Regions from separate parts of the Paenibacillus enshidis genome, predicted to be linked through region 2. Evidence: riboswitches for the same ligand, from Rfam matches in the RefSeq annotation. Region 2 holds a riboswitch; the other holds the start of a gene.
What was found. Region 2 has a riboswitch for glycine ahead of gcvT (glycine cleavage system aminomethyltransferase GcvT). Riboswitches for the same ligand answer to the same signal wherever they lie in the genome.
Positions count from the first base shown of each region.

Region 1: it holds a riboswitch for glycine, as region 2 does, so the genes downstream of both, sdaAB (L-serine ammonia-lyase, iron-sulfur-dependent subunit beta) here and gcvT (glycine cleavage system aminomethyltransferase GcvT) in region 2, are expected to answer to the same signal.

Region 1 covers NZ_JBHHMI010000021.1:44,341-52,842, reverse strand. Annotated here, with positions in the region: gene ACE41H_RS19255 (Ig-like domain-containing protein) at 1-550, shown strand, start outside; gene sdaAA (L-serine ammonia-lyase, iron-sulfur-dependent, subunit alpha) at 665-1,567, opposite strand; gene sdaAB (L-serine ammonia-lyase, iron-sulfur-dependent subunit beta) at 1,594-2,280, opposite strand; glycine riboswitch at 2,369-2,451, opposite strand; glycine riboswitch at 2,455-2,568, opposite strand; gene ACE41H_RS19240 (amino acid ABC transporter permease) at 2,652-3,302, opposite strand; gene ACE41H_RS19235 (amino acid ABC transporter permease) at 3,318-3,977, opposite strand; gene ACE41H_RS19230 (ABC transporter substrate-binding protein) at 4,050-4,895, opposite strand; gene ACE41H_RS19225 (amino acid ABC transporter ATP-binding protein) at 4,925-5,653, opposite strand; gene ACE41H_RS19220 (cupin domain-containing protein) at 6,039-6,500, shown strand; gene ACE41H_RS19215 (DUF445 domain-containing protein) at 6,699-7,976, shown strand.
Region 2 covers NZ_JBHHMI010000012.1:78,295-86,796, forward strand. Annotated here, with positions in the region: gene gcvPA (aminomethyl-transferring glycine dehydrogenase subunit GcvPA) at 1-1,090, opposite strand, end outside; gene gcvT (glycine cleavage system aminomethyltransferase GcvT) at 1,131-2,231, opposite strand; glycine riboswitch at 2,324-2,417, opposite strand; glycine riboswitch at 2,418-2,537, opposite strand; gene gcvH (glycine cleavage system protein GcvH) at 2,890-3,285, shown strand; gene ACE41H_RS15035 (PTS mannitol transporter subunit IIBC) at 3,837-5,294, shown strand; gene ACE41H_RS15040 (BglG family transcription antiterminator) at 5,374-7,452, shown strand; gene ACE41H_RS15045 (PTS mannitol transporter subunit IIA) at 7,449-7,883, shown strand; gene ACE41H_RS15050 (mannitol-1-phosphate 5-dehydrogenase) at 7,880-8,502, shown strand, end outside.

The sequences.
Region 1 (8,502 bases), on a different contig from region 2:
AAAATATGGCGGTCAAAAGGTAACCATAACGGTTTACGTAGACACGGCCACAAAAATATCAGCATCCGAAGTTACCCTTTCACTGAAAACGGGTGAAACGGATAATATTAAAGTTACAGCCACGCTAAGCGACGGTTCGACAATCGACGTAACGGACAAAGCCGAATGGACAACAGGCAGCTACAAGGTAGCCACCGTGAAGGGCGGCACCGTAACGGCAACCGGATACGGCAAGACCAGTATTACGGCAAAATACGGTGGTAAAACGGTCAAAGTGCCAGTTACGGTGGATGCGCTGAAATACCTTGAGACCAGCGAGGTATTGTTGAACCTTACTGTCGGCCAGCAGGTGCAACTGGCCGGAACGGCTACGTATGTGGACGGCACAGAGGGGGATGTAACGAAAAAAGGAGTGTGGACCTCCTCCAGAATTCTGGTGGCTACAGCCAAAGACGGAGTGATTAAAGGCATCAGCAAAGGGAAAACCAACATCACGCTGAAGTTTGCCGGCAAGACAGCCAAGGTTGTTGTCAATGTAACAGAAAAATAATGGGTTTATGAGCAGAAAGGCCGCTCCCGGTGAAACGGGAGCGGCCTTTTTCCGTTATATTGCACGATGGCGGGCGTTGTACGTTGCTAAACGTTGCTGAATCAGAGAACGAAACTAACGCTTATCCCCTGGCTCTGCCTTGCGGCTGCCGGCCAGCGATTCTGTCATCCGCCGGCCCGTCGGGGTCTGGGCAAGGCCGCCTTTGGCGGTCTCCCGGTGCTTGACAGGCATGGCGCTGCCGACTTCCAGCATGACATCAATGACTTCATCCGATGGAATGGCGCTGCGTACGCCTGCCAGTGCCATATCAGCCGCAGCCAGAGCCGTAACCGCCCCGAGCCCGTTGCGGACGATACAGGGGATTTCGACGAGACCGGCTACAGGATCGCAGATGAGGCCCAGCGTATTTTTCAAGGCAAGGCCGACCGCATGAACCGCCTGCTCCGGGGTGCCGCCGCGCAGCTCGACCATGGCGCCTGCGGCCATGCCAATGGCGGAGCCGATCTCGGCCTGGCAGCCTCCTTCGGCGCCGGAAATAAATGAATTGTTGGCGATCACGTAACCGATGGCTCCCGCCGTGAAGAGGCCGCGAACCATGTGCTCATCCGGCCATCCGAATCGCTCCTGGGCGCTGATGAACACCCCTGGAATGACACCGCAGGAGCCGGCCGTAGGTGTAGCGACAATTCGCCCCATGGAGGCGTTCACCTCTGAGACGGAAAGGGCATAGGCCATGGCGAGGGCAGAGGCTTCCCCTGAGCAGGTTTCACCCGACCGGAGATAATCCGCCACCCGTTTGCCGTCTCCGCCCGTTAAGCCACTGCGTGATACGGTATCCTCCGTCTGGCCGCGGCGCACGGCTTCCTTCATCACCTCGTAATAGTCGGCCATCTGGCTGATCACGTCCTGGGCAGGCGTGTCCGTCTCCCGGGATTGTTCTTCGATCATTAAAGTGCTGATGGCCTTGGACTCTTGCCGGCAGATCTCGTTGATTTCGTGAAGATGACTGAAACGCATCGCTTATTTTGCTCCTTTATTGGCATTTATGGCAGCCGCCTGTTTTTGTTGCGGATATCGATCCTTCTTACTTCGTACATATGGGCTAATGACTGTAGCTGTGTGATGACCTGTTCAGGGACAGCGCTGTCCGTCTCAATTGCGGTTAAAGCCTCGCCGTCCCGCCCTTTGCGGTCCACATGCATATAAGCGATATTGACGCTGGCAGCCCCGAGCCCGGAGGTTACAGCCCCGAGCATGCCAGGCTTGTCGGAATGAAGCAGGATCAATGCCGGGAGCTCGCCCGTCAAATTGACACGGAACTCATTGAGCTGCTGCACATTTATATTTCCCCCGCCAATGGACGAACCGAGCAGCGTGCGCTTTTCGCCGCCGCGCTGCAGTTCAAACCGGACAGTATTGGGATGAGGAGCGGGGAGGCTGCTGGCAACAAACTCAAATGTCATCTCGGCCTGCTCCGCCCACTGCTCGGCATCGGGAATGCGGGCATCATCGGTATCATAATCAAGCAAACCGCTCAGCAGGGCCAGATCCGTGCCATGCCCTTTGTAAGTATCCGCAAAAGAGCCGTACAGCGTCATTTTGGCCTGCTCAGGCACTCCGCCAAGCCAGTGCCGGGCCATGCGGCCAAGACGAACGGCACCGGCGGTATGCGAGCTTGACGGGCCCGTCATGGCCGGTCCTATGATGGAGAACACATCCTTGAAGCGCATATCCATTCCTCCTGATATGGTGCAGTATTCATTTACTTACGTAATATGTAAGCACAAAAAAAGGACAGGACAAGGAATAGTCCCTTGTCTCTGTCCTTTGTACCTGAGAGTTTCCGACGGGCACTGGCCCGTCTTACCCCTTGGGTGGCTTCAAAAATGCTCTCTCCAGAGCTGCGTCGGCTGGCGGTACATGTACCTGAGAGATTAACTGCCGGCCGGGTGCCGTGCAGCTTGCTCCTTCGGTGCCCTGTATCCTCCTGTGGATCAGGTCTCTCCCGTCAGCTTCATCCGCGGCGGTATTCAGTTCAATGATTTAAATTAAGAGTAAAGGATGGCCGTCAGCGTGTCAATGCTCACTGGCCCATGGCTGCTCAGTGGGTCCGCACTTCCAGCTTCCTGGCAATCAGCGACATGCTATAGTTTACAGCAAAGTACAGGAACGCCGCAAACAGCAGGGCCGGAATAACGAATGACTGATTCTGGGCACCGGCAATTTGTGCGCTGTGCGTCAGCTCAGGCAGCGAGATGATGACTGCCAGCGAAGTATCCTTCATCAATGAAATGTACTGGCTGACCAGCGGAGGTATCATGCGCCGCAGGCCCTGCGGGAGAATGATGTGCCACAAGGTCTGGGTGTAATTCAGTCCGGACGACCTTGCAGCTTCAATCTGCCCCTTATCGACCGATTTCAGGCCGCTGCGCACCACTTCGGCAATCATGGCGCCTTCGAAAATGGACAAGCCGATGATGGCACACCATTTCAATTCAACATCAAATCCGAGCGGCTTGAGGACGAGGAACAGGAAATAAATGATGAGCAGAAGCGGCAGGTTGCGGATCAGGTCAATAAGGGTGGCAGCCGCCTGCGAGATCACGGGGATTCGAGTATAACGCAGAATCCCGAAGATAATACCCACGATTGTGCTGATGGCAATGGACCAGATGCCGACTTCCAACGTAAGGAGGAAGCCCTGCAGTATAAATTTGACGTTAGGCCCGGAAAATAATCCAGCAAAATCCATAACAGGCATCCCTCCTTAAGTTGTTTTGGCCAGCCGTTTTTCCATGTACAGCATGACAAAGCTGAGCGGAAGGGTGACGACCAGATATAATAAAGCGGTGAATGCATAAACGCTGACAGGCAAAAATGTCTCCGAATTGATCCGGTCGGACATCAGCATCAAATCCGCAGCGGCCACGACAGCGAGAATGGATGAGTTCTTGAACAGGTTAATGAACTGATTGCCGATGGCCGGCAGCGCGATCTTGATGGCCTGCGGGAGAATGATATGGATCATCGTCTGATTGTACGTCAAGCCGGACGAGCGGCCGGCTTCCATCTGGCCTTTGGGCACCGTCTGAATACCGGCACGCAAGGCTTCCGCAATATAAGCGGCGGTGTAAATACTTAATCCGATGGTACCTGATTTAAAACCGTCAAGGTTGATGCCCAGGGGACCCAGACCGTAATAAAACAGATAGACCGTAATCAGTAACGGGATATTGCGAAATATTTCCACATAAACGGCACCAAGCCAATTCAGCGGTTTGAAGGGTGCTATCCGGAAAACGGCAATCAGGGCGCCGAGCAGAAAGCTTGCCGCAAGCGCAATCAGGCTGGCCTTGATCGTGTTCAGGAAGCCTTCCATGTACAGGTTCCAATAATTGAACAGGATATTCATGTCAAAAGTTAGCATGTCGGATCACACCTCCGTTAACCGATGGCAAGAAAGAAGGAGCACGCTGCTGCGGCTCCTTCCGCCATTCTTTTATTCAGGTTTAACGCCAAGCCATTGCTCATACAGTTTGTCATATTCACCGCTTGACTTCAGGTCAGCCAGCGTATCGTTGACCGCCTGCTGCAGATCGCTGGAGCCTTTCTTCACTGCGATGCCGTAGGGTTCGTCCGTGAAGTTGCCGCCCACCAGCTCGAAGTTCGGGTCCTGCTGCTGCATTCCGAGCAGAATGGCGTTGTCTGTTGTCAGGGTGTCGCCTTTATTGGCTTTCAGCGCGTTGAATGCATCCTGGTAGTTTTCAAATTCAAGCACTTCGGCTTCCGGAGCCTTTTCCCTGATATTTTTTACGGAGGTGGAGCCTTTAACGGCGAGCACGGTTGTGCCTTTGGTCAAAGAATCTACGCCAGTAATCGGGCTTCCCTTCGGAACGAGCAGGGACTGGCCTGCTTCAAAATATACGTTGCTGAAGTCAACCTGCTGCTTGCGTTCTTCCGTAATCGTCATCGTTGCGACGATCATGTCGATTTCGCCGTTTTGCAGGAGGGGAATGCGGGTCTTGGAGGTTACTTCTTTCAATTCAATCTTGGATTCGTCACCCAAAATGTGCTTTGCGATCGCTTTTGCGATATCCACGTCGAAGCCTTCGATTTCACCGGTGCCGGTGTTTTTCAGACCGAATAGCTTGGTGTCGCTCTTTACGCCGACAACGAGCTTGCCGCGTTCCTTGATGGCATCCAGCGCGCTTTGCGCTTTGCCGCCGGATTCACCGGAAGAGCCGGTGTTTGTGCCGGATGAAGCATTGTTGCCGCATGCGGCAAGAACGAGAGCGAAAGAGAGGACGAGCAGCAAAAGCGCATTCCATTTCAAACCTTTTTTCATAAGATTGAACCCCTTTCAAATCTTTATATTTAGTGGTTGATCAAACGGCTAAGGAACGTGCGTGCACGTTCTTCACGCGGCTCGGCAAAAAACTCGGCCGGCGTGCTGTCTTCCAGAATCTGACCCTGGTCCATAAAAATGACCCTGTCGGCAACCTCGCGGGCAAAGCCCATCTCATGGGTGACAATCACCATCGTCATACCATCATGGGCAAGAGAACGCATCACATCAAGCACTTCACCAATCGTCTCGGGGTCGAGTGCCGACGTCGGCTCATCAAACAGCATGACCTGGGGCTTCATGGCTAGCCCTCGTGCGATGGCGACACGCTGCTGCTGTCCTCCGGATAGCTGTGAAGGATAGCTCTGTGCCTTGTCTTCAATGCCGACCCGCTTAAGATAAGTCATGGCTGTCGCGGCGGCTTCCGATTTGGTCACACCGAGAACCTTCGTCGGAGCAAGCACGATGTTGTCAATGACCCGCTTATGAGGATAAAGGTTAAAGTGCTGGAAAACCATACCGATGTTGCGGCGGAACTTGTTGATGTCCACTTTCTTGTCATGAAGCTCCACACCGTTGACGATCAGCTCCCCGCTGGAAATCGCCTCCAGACGGTTCATACAGCGAAGCAGCGTACTCTTGCCGGAGCCGGAAGGGCCGATAATCACAACGACCTGGCCTTCTTCAATCGTCAGGTTGATGTCTTTCAGAACTTGAAAGCTGCCGTAATGTTTGTTGACGTTCCGAAACTGAATCAGAACGAGCCCCCCTTTGTCTGTGCTTAAGCTCTAGGTTCAGTAGCCAGTAGCCAGTAGCTAGTGTCTATGCCTCCATTTTAACATTGTAATTGTAAAATTAACACATTTTTGTTATGTAAGCTAATAGAACACGATAAAGATAGATAATTAATGATACAATGAGATTATGGGAATTTCAAGATTTTTTGTGAAGAAAGATAACACAGGATTAAGATATGATTAAGATATGGAAGCATAAGCATATAGATGTGGAGGCATAAGCATATCGTAAAGGGAATATAGTATTTCACGACTGCCACGTGACAAATGTATGTAAGTGTCTTACAGTAGAGGGAGCGTCTTTGTTTGAATAAGGCTATATTTTTAATAAAGGAAGGTAATGATGATGAGCAAACCTGTTTCCCCGCTGGTGGCGGCATTACATATGGAACCGCATCCCGAAGGCGGATGGTACAAGGAGATGTGGAAGGCCAATTTTCAAATTCCCAAACCGGTGCTGCCGGACGTGTATTCCGGCCCCCGCTTTGCTGCGTCTTCGACGTATTTCCTGCTTCATCCCGGTGAATTCTCCGAGTGGCATGTGGTGCACTCTGATGAGCTCTGGCTGTACCACAGCGGGAGTCCGATCGAGCTGAAGCTGGGAGGCAGCGGCGTAGAGCCTGGCGAAGAAACCGTCATTATTGTAGGTGCTGATGTGGAGAAGGGAGAATCTCCGCAGGCGCTTGTTCCGGGTGGTGTGTGGCAGACGGCCCGTCCACTCGGCGATGAGCCGGTGCTTGTTACTTGTGTGGTGGCGCCGGGCTTCCACTTTGATGATTTCAAGCTATATTCCCGTCCGCAGGAATGAGCATGTGATCCGTAGTTGGAAAAAGGGGCTGACGCACGGTCTGGTGACCGGCGGCAGGTCCTTTTTTGTCATTGGCAGATTTTATTTTTGTAGAATGGTGACGGTTTATGAAGGCTGCTGTTTGGGATTTTTGCCGTACGGTGATAATATGGTGCCAAAGGGTAATTCAGTTACAGGGCATTGTTTGGAGGATAAATCATGGCAAAACCGAAACAGAAAAGACAGACCAAGAAAGCGGCCACCTGGTCGTTAGTCATAATGGGGGCAGGATTTGCGGCATCCCTTCCGTTTCAGCAGTACGGCGCTGTCCGCCTGTTGGCAGGCGCATTTGAGGCCGGAATGGTTGGCGGACTGGCGGACTGGTTCGCCGTTACGGCACTGTTCCGCCATCCGCTGGGCATTCCGATCCCGCATACGGCACTTCTCCCCAAAAACCGGGGCAAGCTGACAGATGCGCTGGTGGGCACGGTGGAGAATAATTTGCTGAACAAAGAAAGCATCGCGGCCAAAATCAAGGATATCCGGCTCGCGGAAATGCTGCTCGGCGGGGCGGAGCAGGCGCTTGCATCCCCTAAGGCGGTCGAAGCCATCGATACGCTAGCGAAACGGCTGGTGAGCCGGCTGCCGCTGGACAGTATCGCTCCTGTCATTACGGAGGAGATCCGCAGGCAGATGACTTCCCTGGATGCGGGGCAACTGCTTGAATCGCTGGCAAACAAGACATTGGAACACGCCTATGACCAAAAGGCGCTGGATTATGCGCTTGAGCAGGCGGAATCTTGGCTGGTGAAGCCGGAGTCCGTCATGACGCTGGGAACGATGGGCATGCAGGCCATTTCAGGCTTGCAGTTGAACGGACTAATGCAGTTCGCGGTTAATGCGTTTCTTGGTTACCTCAATGAGGAGCGTATGGGGGAAATGATCCGGCAGTTTTTGCTGGCAAGAATAGATGAGCTGCAGATGGAGCATCATCCGCGTCGCTCTGCTTTGCTGACAGGCTTGCAGGGACAGATTGAGAAGCTGGCGTCGGACAGCGCGGTTCATACCAGATTAAATGATTGGAAAAATGAACAGGCCGCCTCCTGGAAGGGCGAAGAAATGGTGCTGGGCAAGCTGGAGGAGCTGCGCAGCCGCCTGCTGGCTTATATGGAGGATGGGGCTTATGTGCAGGCTCATATTTTTCCGCTGTGTGCGCGGCTGCTTGAGGATTTGCGCAAGGACGAGGAACTGCTTGATAGGCTAAATGAGCAGATTATCTCGGCTATTACCAGTCTGGTGGAGAAGAATCACGGCCGGATCGGCGATCTGGTCAGAGAAAATGTGGAGAAGATGGATAACGCCACACTGATCGCGCTTATGGAAGACAAGCTGGGGCAGGATCTGCAATGGATTCGTATCAACGGGGCGCTGACCGGCTTTTTGATCGGCATTGTGCTTACGGGAATTCGGATGCTGGTAGAATCACCCATTTGGTGATTTGGGTCAGATAAAAGTCAAAGGACCTCAAATCTCACTATTGTAGCTACTGGGTTCTGAGAAATTCGAATCCCCTTCTAGTGCTGGACAGTCAAGCCGCCAGCCGATCGTGGCAAGACATGTGATACTCGCTTTTCAGGAGCTTTGCACGATTATCCCGTTGGATCAGGTACAGAAAAACAGAAAACCGGAACCGAAAATACACTTTAGGCACGTTAAAGAAAATAACGGATCAAATGAGGCGAAAAATCGCCTGTTGTTACGCTATTCAGAACCATTGAATGGGTCTATTATTTTTTGAATTGTGCCTTATGGAGAAGCAGATCGGTTCGAGGTCGTGAGACGTTCTTTGGAGAAAGCAGAGCGTTTAGGTGATGTGAAACCGACCGAAAGAAGGAGGGAGCGGAGCAAGGCATCGGAAAAATAGAAAGACCCGGGTCCTCGTTGCCACTTGAACCTGAATTTTTCTGATTTCCTCGTTCATGCTAACCCGCACCGTTCAAGCGACGCACCTTATGCTCACCTT
Region 2 (8,502 bases):
GGCTTTTATGCAGATTCAACTCAGCCACCTCGACCATGCCGCTTCTGCCCATGACGGACATATAGACGGACGCGGAGAGTGCAAGCAGCGCCTGGTTGGAGCAAATATTTGACGTCGCTTTTTCGCGGCGGATATGCTGCTCGCGTGCCTGCAGGGTAAGGACAAAGCCGCGTTTGCCGTTGCGGTCCTTCGTTTGGCCGACGATTCTTCCCGGAATGCGGCGCATATGTTCCTGGGATACGGCGAAATAACCGCAGGTTGGTCCGCCGAGCGAAGAGGAGATGCCAAGCGGCTGCGCGTCACCGACGACGATATCGGCCCCCAGCTTGCCCGGCGCTTCAAGCAGCCCGAGCGAGAGCGGATTGGAACTGACCACTAGCAGACCCTTCTGTGCATGAATTAAATCGGCCATTGGCCTAATATTTTCAATAGAACCGAAGAAATTGGGGTTCTGCACGAGCACGGCGGCGGTGTCCTCTGTTACCGCTGCCGTGAGCGCTTCAAGATCGGTCACGCCGTTTTTGCAGCCCACTTCCACAATTTCCAGGTTAAGGCCATGTGCGTAAGTATTCAGCACTTGACGCGCCTCCGGATGAACGGAGCGGGATACGACGATTCGTTTGCGGCGCGTGGCGGCTGCCGCCAGATTGCCTGCTTCGGCCAGCGCGGTTGCGCCGTCATACATACTGGCATTGGCTACTGCCATGCCGGTAAGCTCACATATATAAGATTGAAATTCAAAAATGGCCTGCAGCTCGCCCTGGCTGACTTCCGGCTGATAAGGGGTGTAGGCGGTGTAAAATTCCGAGCGGGAAATGACATGATTGATCACGGACGGAATATGGTGATCATAGATGCCTGCGCCCAAAAAGCTGGCGTGGGTCTCGCTGCTGGCATTTCTGCCGGCCAGTGCCGACATATGACGGGTCAGAGCCCGCTCATCCAGCCTGGAAGAAACGGGAAGCTCACCTTGGAAACGAATTTTTTCGGGAATATCCTTGAACAGGTCCTCCATGCTGTCGGCGCCGACGGTACGAAGCATCTCGGCGCGATCCTGCTCGGTCATCGGTAAGTATCTGTGCTGATTCATGACTGCGCTCCTCTCAATATCCGGTCTGTTCCGATTATCTCTATTTTGTGCGTTTGTAGAATGGTGCCTTGACTACCTCAGCTTTGAGGCGTTTGCCCCGGATTTCCACCTCAACCTGTGTGCCAAGCTGGGCAAAACGGCTGTCAATCAGCGCAAGCCCCAGATTCCGCTTCAGAGTAGGGGACTGTGTGCCTGTCGTCACTTCGCCAATCTGCTCTGATTCTAAGAATACCGGGTAATGTGAACGTGGAATGCCGCGGTCCAGCATTTCCAGACCGACGAGCTTGCGAGGAGTCCCTTGCTCCTTTTGCGCAAGCAGCGCTTCCTGTCCGATAAACGGCCCTTTATCCAGCTTGACGAAAAAGCTGAGTCCCGCCTCCAGCGGGGAAATCGTCGCAGACAGCTCCTGACCGTACAGCGGCAGTTTTGCTTCAAAGCGCAGCGTATCCCGTGCACCCAGCCCGGTGGGCACCAGCGCGTGAGCTTCTCCCGCTTTCATCAGCCCCTGCCAAATCAGCGGGGCATCCTCAGCACGGCAGTAGATCTCGAAGCCGTCTTCACCTGTATATCCTGTGCGGGATACAAGCGCGGATGCGCCGAATAAGCCGGCGTGTTCAATAAAGCGGAAGGAGCCGAGCGAAGCGACATTGCTATCTACGGCTACGGAAAGGATCTCTGCTGCTGCAGGACCTTGAAGGGCGAGCAGCGCAGTTTGATCCGATATATTCTCCATTTGCGCATCATCCGGTTTATGCTGCTGAAGCCACTCCCAATCCTTTGCGATATTAGAGGCATTCACGACGAGCATATAGGAATCAACACTGCGTTTGTAAACAAGCAGGTCGTCCACGACTCCTCCATCCGGATAACACATCAGCGTATACTGGGCCTGCCCGTCTTCAAGTTTGGAAACATCGTTGGTCGTTACGCGCTGCAAAAAGCTTTCGGCTCCCGTGCCTGTAACGTTGAATTCTCCCATATGGGAGACATCGAACAGTCCGGCACGTTCCCGTACGGCCTCGTGCTCCTTTTGGATGCCGCTGAACTGGACAGGCAGCTCCCAGCCGCCAAAATCAATGCAGCGCACGCCGGAATATCCGGCATACAGCGGGTACAGCGGTGTTCTTTTCAATGCAGTCAATACAATTCACCTCGCAAAAGAGTTGGCATAGCTTATGAAAAAGCAAAAAAAGGACAGGCCAAAGAACGGTGCATGGCTGCCCAGCCCTGCCATTCTTCAGCTCTGTCCTTGATACCTGAGAGTTGCCCTGCATGATTACAGGTTTCCCCTTGGGTGACCCGCTGCCGCGGATTCTCTCCAGAGTCGCGTCCGGTAAAGGTCCTTTTGCCTGAGAGATTCACCGCTCGTCGGCTTACTCCTTCGGCGTTACCTGCTGATTCCGCGGGTGCAAAGCAAGCACGGGTCTGGCTCACCCTCCATGCTGCCGCCCCGCTCGGGCCTGTTCAGATGCCGCCTTGGCGCATCATTTTTCCCGGAATGTCGGTAATCTCTCCCTATACGTTCATCCGCTATTCAATCTATAACCATTAATACGCGATCACCGGACATATGTCAATAAATTTGTCATATTTTTAGGACTGATTACAAAATGTAAGCCATTACCCTTCCTAAAGTGCTTCTATCCGGAAAAAAATACGCGGTTTTCTGTAAGCTATATTGACATTTAAATCTTGCTTGGCTTAATCTTACGTTGAAAACGAGAAGTTGCAAAGAACAGTTTAAGGGAACAATGAAATGTTTTATGGTGTGAAATTCCAGTGGAAATGGAGCGGTATACATGAGCGAAGTTAAAGAAAACTATTTGTACAGCGAAGAGCATGAGTGGGTAAAAATTACGGATGAAGGTACCCTGCTTGTCGGCATATCCGATTTCGCGCAGCATCAGCTTGGCGACATTGTCTTTGTCGAGCTGCCAGGGGAGGGAACATCTCTGGAAGCCGGTGCAAGCGTAGGCACGATCGAGTCGGTAAAAACCGTATCTGACCTGTATGCGCCGTTAAGCGGCACCGTAATTAAAGTGAACGAGTCGCTGCAGGACTCGCCGGAACTGGTCAACAGCTCTCCGTACGAGGATGGCTGGATGCTTGAAATCCGGGTGAATGGCGATGTTAATGACGCGGTGAGCAAGCTGCTGAGCGCAGAGGCGTACAGTCGTCTTGTGGAAGAAGCTTAATGAAACATTCACTCAAAAATAGGGCATTTGTCCTATTTATTACTTTTTTCAAGAAAATCGCATAAAGTATATACAAGCGTATATTCGTTTTTGCAAGCATGTTTTATAAGCATGGCAGCCTGATACCTACATGAGGGATACAGCAGTCATGCTTTTTTGTCGTTTATCCGAAAAATTTGGAGCAAAGACATTATGTTCAGGGGAATTACGGTTAATACAGGGGAACTTAGTTTATATTAAGGTTAGGCTATATTCATAACCGCGCAGGAGACATGCGACTTTGGTCGTGTGAGGAATTGCGATTGGCATAAGGGTCAAATTCCCCTGAAAATCTTAAATTTAAATTCTGTCATCAACGTTGATGACGAAACTGCATTTTCATTTTATTGATGGAGATACCGTTTTCAATTAGGATGAAGGTAAGCAAAAGGATATGAGGCCTTTTACCTAAGGGTTTGACAAAATCGCAAAAAGCGACAAATTACTTCGTTTTAGTAGCAAATTTTGACGAATCCTTGTTAAGGTTTCAATACATTGAGGAGGTTTTTAACATGAGTTCAGTGGACGCTAAGTCCGGAAGCGGCGGAGGCTTGCGCGTTGGAGTGCAAAAATTCGGACGCTTCCTGAGCGGCATGGTTATGCCAAACATGGGCGCATTTATCGCCTGGGGGTTAATCACGGCCCTCTTTATTCCAACAGGCTGGTTCCCGAATGAAACATTTGGAGCGTTGGTCGGTCCAATGATTACGTACCTGCTGCCGCTGCTTATTGGTTACACGGGTGGTACTATGGTACATGGTCAGCGTGGTGGCGTGGTCGGCGCGATCATGACCATCGGTGTCATTGTCGGTGCAGACATTCCGATGTTCCTCGGCGCAATGGCTGCAGGCCCCTTTGGTGCCTGGGTAATCAAACAGTTTGACAAAGCGGTTGAAGGTAAAATAAAGTCCGGTTTTGAGATGCTGGTCAACAACTTCTCCGCTGGTATTATCGGTGGGGCGCTTGCACTGCTTGCGCATACAATTATAGGTCCAGTTATTCAAGCGATCAGCAGTGTGTTATCTGCTGGTGTACAGTTTTTGATGGATGCAGGACTTCTGCCGCTCGTTAACCTGCTCATTGAGCCGGGTAAAGTATTGTTCCTGAACAATGCTATTAATCACGGCATTTTGACGCCACTTGCAACCGAGCAGGCCTCACAGATGGGCAAATCGATTTTGTTCATGCTGGAGTCCAATCCTGGTCCAGGTCTTGGCATTCTGCTTGCTTATTGCTTCCTGGGTCGCGGAACGGCTAAAGCTTCCGCTCCAGGTGCAGCGATCATCCACTTTTTTGGCGGTATTCATGAGATCTACTTCCCGTACATTCTGATGAGACCGATTTTGATCCTGGCCGCAATGGCAGGCGGTGTTGCAGGTACGTTTACATTTATGATTACAGGCGCCGGTCTGGTAGCAGCTCCTTCGCCAGGAAGTATTTTCGCTTACTTCCTTATGACGCCAAAAGGCGGTTATCTGCCGATGCTGGCAGGTGTCGTTGTAGCAGCTGTTGTATCCTTCGTCATTGCTGCGATTCTGCTGAAAACAGGCAAGCAAACAGATGATAACCTGGAAGATGCGTCTGAACGCATGAAAGATATGAAGAACCAAGGCAAAACAGGTAATGCAGCCGTGGCTGCCGATAACCGTGAAGCGGATCGTGCGGCAGCAATAGCTTCCAGCAATGTGAAAACAAATGTCAACAAAATCGTATTCTCCTGTGATGCGGGTATGGGATCAAGCGCAATGGGCGCATCCATCCTCCGCAAGAAAATGAAGGAGGCCGGCGTGGATGTGGTCGTAACGAACACGGCAATCAGCGAAATTCCGCAGGACGCCGACATCGTTATTACACAGAAAACGCTGACTGACCGTGCCAAAACGGTTGCGCCGAAGGCGGAGCATATTTCCATCGACAACTTCCTGAAGAGCCCTGAATATGAGGAATTGGTTGAACGTCTGAAAAAATAAATCTTAATTGCCTTTTGGCAAAGCTTTTTCAGGTCAATGGCACAGGCAGTTCAAGGGCGAATCGGGAGGGACGGGTATCATGAATATTACCAAACGACAAAGCGAAATTCTTGAATTCCTGCTGCAGCAGACGAAAGAGGTGACTGCGGGCGACATTGCCGCCCGCATCAATGTCAGCACGAGAACCGTTCTGCGCGAGCTGAGCGCGGTGGAGAAATGGCTGGAGCCCAATGGGGTCAAGCTGGAGAAAAAATCCGGGATCGGAATCCATTTGGATGCCGATCCCTCTCGGCTTTTCCAGCTTCGCCAGCAGCTTTTCCGTTCGGAATCGGTAGAGTATTCAGCAGAAGAAAGAAAAATTTACAGCTTATGTATACTGCTGGATGACAGAGAGCCGATCAAGCTGCTGTCGCTGGCGGCTGATTTAAAGGTAACGGTCGCGACTGTCAGCCATGATCTTGACGAGCTGCAGTCCTGGATCGAGAAGCACGGGCTTACCCTTGTGCGAAGGCGCGGTTACGGTGTGCGGATCACAGGCAGGGAATCCGACATCAGGCGGGCTATTTCCGAGTTGGGGCTGGAGCATCTGGATGAATCCGATTTGTTCGGAAGGGATTTGTCCAGACATTCATCCCATGCCATGGATAAACTGATGGAACTGATCGGCAGGGATGTGATGCTGACGGTGGAGAACGCCTTGTGGCAGCCGAATGAAAAATGGCTGGAAAACATGGTGGAGAGCAAATACATGGAGCTGCTGATTCAGCTTTCCGTAGCCATCGCCCGCATCCGGCGGGGGTTTGTGGCCAAGCAGCCGGAATCGGAGCTGATCCTGGGGACCCATGAAGAGGAGGATAAGGTCCGTGCCGCGATGGTGGAGCGCATTTGCGCCGAACTGTCGGTTGCGCTGTCCCTTCACTTTACGGAGCAGGAGAAAAAATATTTCAGACATCTGTTCCGCTCCGCCGAGGACCGCTCGACAAGGCTGCTGCCGCTGGATGATCTGGTGCTGTTGGAAATTGTGAATGAGCTGATCCGCCGGGTGGAGGAAAACGCAGGTGTGCATTTTGGAGAGGATCGCCTCCTGCGTGAAGGTCTGATTGCCCATGTCGAGCCAGTCATGAAACGGCTGAAAGAAGGAAATGATATCCGCAATCCGTTGTTGCAGCAGATCCGCAAGGATTATGCCGAACTGTTCGAAGCGGTCAAGGAGGCCGTATCGGGTATGATTGAGCTGAATGTGCCTGATGAAGAAGTGGGTTTTCTGGTCATGCACTTCGGCGCTTCCATTGAGCGGCTGCGCCAGCTGCAGCGGGAGGTGCGTGCCATTGTGGTATGCACCAGCGGAATCGGATCTTCCAGACTGCTGGCCACCCGGCTGGCGAAGGAGCTTCCGCAAATCAGGATTGTGGACCGGGCCTCGTGGTTCGAGGCGGCCCGTATTCCCAAGGAGGATTACGACCTGGTCATTTCGACCGTCGATCTGCCGCTTGAGAGGGACCGTTATCTGAAAATCAGTCCACTGCTGACGCAGGAGGAGAGTGACCGCCTGCGTCATTTTATCCAGAACATAACACTCAAGAAAGTCAGCGGCAGGCAAAGGCAGACCGTGGAGCCGAACCAGGGATTGGGGTGGCTGGTCGGGTTGAAGGACAGTCTGCAGGAGATTGTGCGGATCGTGCAGAATTTTCATGTTTATCCGCTGGATAACCATGGAATGGATATGAATGAAGTTTTGTATGCCATGTGCATTTCCGAGGTCGGACGGGGAACCGTGAATGATCCGGAAGCGGTGGCTGAGCTTCTGGCCGAAAGAGAGCAGCAAGGCAGCCAGGTGATTCCAGATACACCGCTTGCCTTGTTCCATACACGCAGCAGACACATCCGCACGCCTTCGCTATCGCTCTACAGGCTGAACGAGCCGCTGCAGTTGGAAGGAGCACAAGAAGCAGTAAAGCAGGTGCTGTTAATGCTGGGTCCGCGCGAGCTGTCCAAGGAAAGCCTGGAGGTGCTCAGTGAAATCAGCGCATTGCTGCTTCAGGGAGAGATGATTACGCTGCTGGAGAACGGAAGCCGGGATGAGATCACCAGCTATATGGCGGATGAACTGGCCGATTTTTTTCGCAGTAAATTAGAGACAGGGAGGACCATACAATGAGCATCATGTCCACAGACAAAGTAAAATTGAACGCAACAGCGAATGACAAATACGAGGCGATCCGCATGGCGGGCCAGATCCTGCTGGATGCCGGTCACATTACGGAAGCATACATCGACAAAATGATCGAGCGTGAGGAAATCGTGTCCACCTATGTAGGCAACGGACTGGCGATTCCGCACGGAACGAAAGAATCCAAGGAATTCATCAACTCTACAGGCATCTCCATTATCCAGTTCCCGCAGGGTGTGGATTTTAATGGGGAGAACGCATATATGGTGATCGGCATCGCGGCACAGGGAGGAGAACACATGGAGATTCTGACCGGAATCGCTGTGGTATGCTCCGAGGAAGAGAATATGGACAAACTGCGTAATGCCAGCAGCGCACAGGAAATTATCGACCTGTTTGAAAGCGAGATGGAACTATGAGAGCGGTCCATTTCGGAGCAGGCAACATCGGACGCGGATTTATCGGATTGCTGCTGTCACGCGCCGGCTATGAAGTGATTTTCTCTGATGTCAACGATACACTCGTGTCCGAGCTGCGCAGCCGCAAGCAGTATACCGTGGAATTGGCCAATGATGCCAAGGACACGGAAATCGTAACTAATGTAACCGCCATTGACGGAAAAAATGTGGATGAGGTAGCCAGCGCCGTGGCCTCTGCGGATTTGGTGACGACAGCGGTTGGCGTTAATATTCTGAAGCATATCGCGCCGGGAATTGCCAAAGGCATCACACAGCGGATTGCAGACGGGGCATCCCCGCTTCATGTGATCGCATGTGAAAATGCCATCGGTGGCAGCGCGCAGCTGAAGGAGCATGTATTTGCCCTGCTGGAAGAGGATGTTCGTGCGAAAGCGGAGGCTTCCGTATATTTCCCGAACGCGGCGGTAGACCGGATCGTGCCGATCCAGCACCACGAGGATCCGCTGCATGTGCAGGTGGAGCCTTTTTACGAATGGGTGGTTGACCGTTCCCAAATGGCTCCGGACCATGCGGAAATCGAAGGTGTGCTGTATGTGGACAATTTGGAGCCCTACATTGA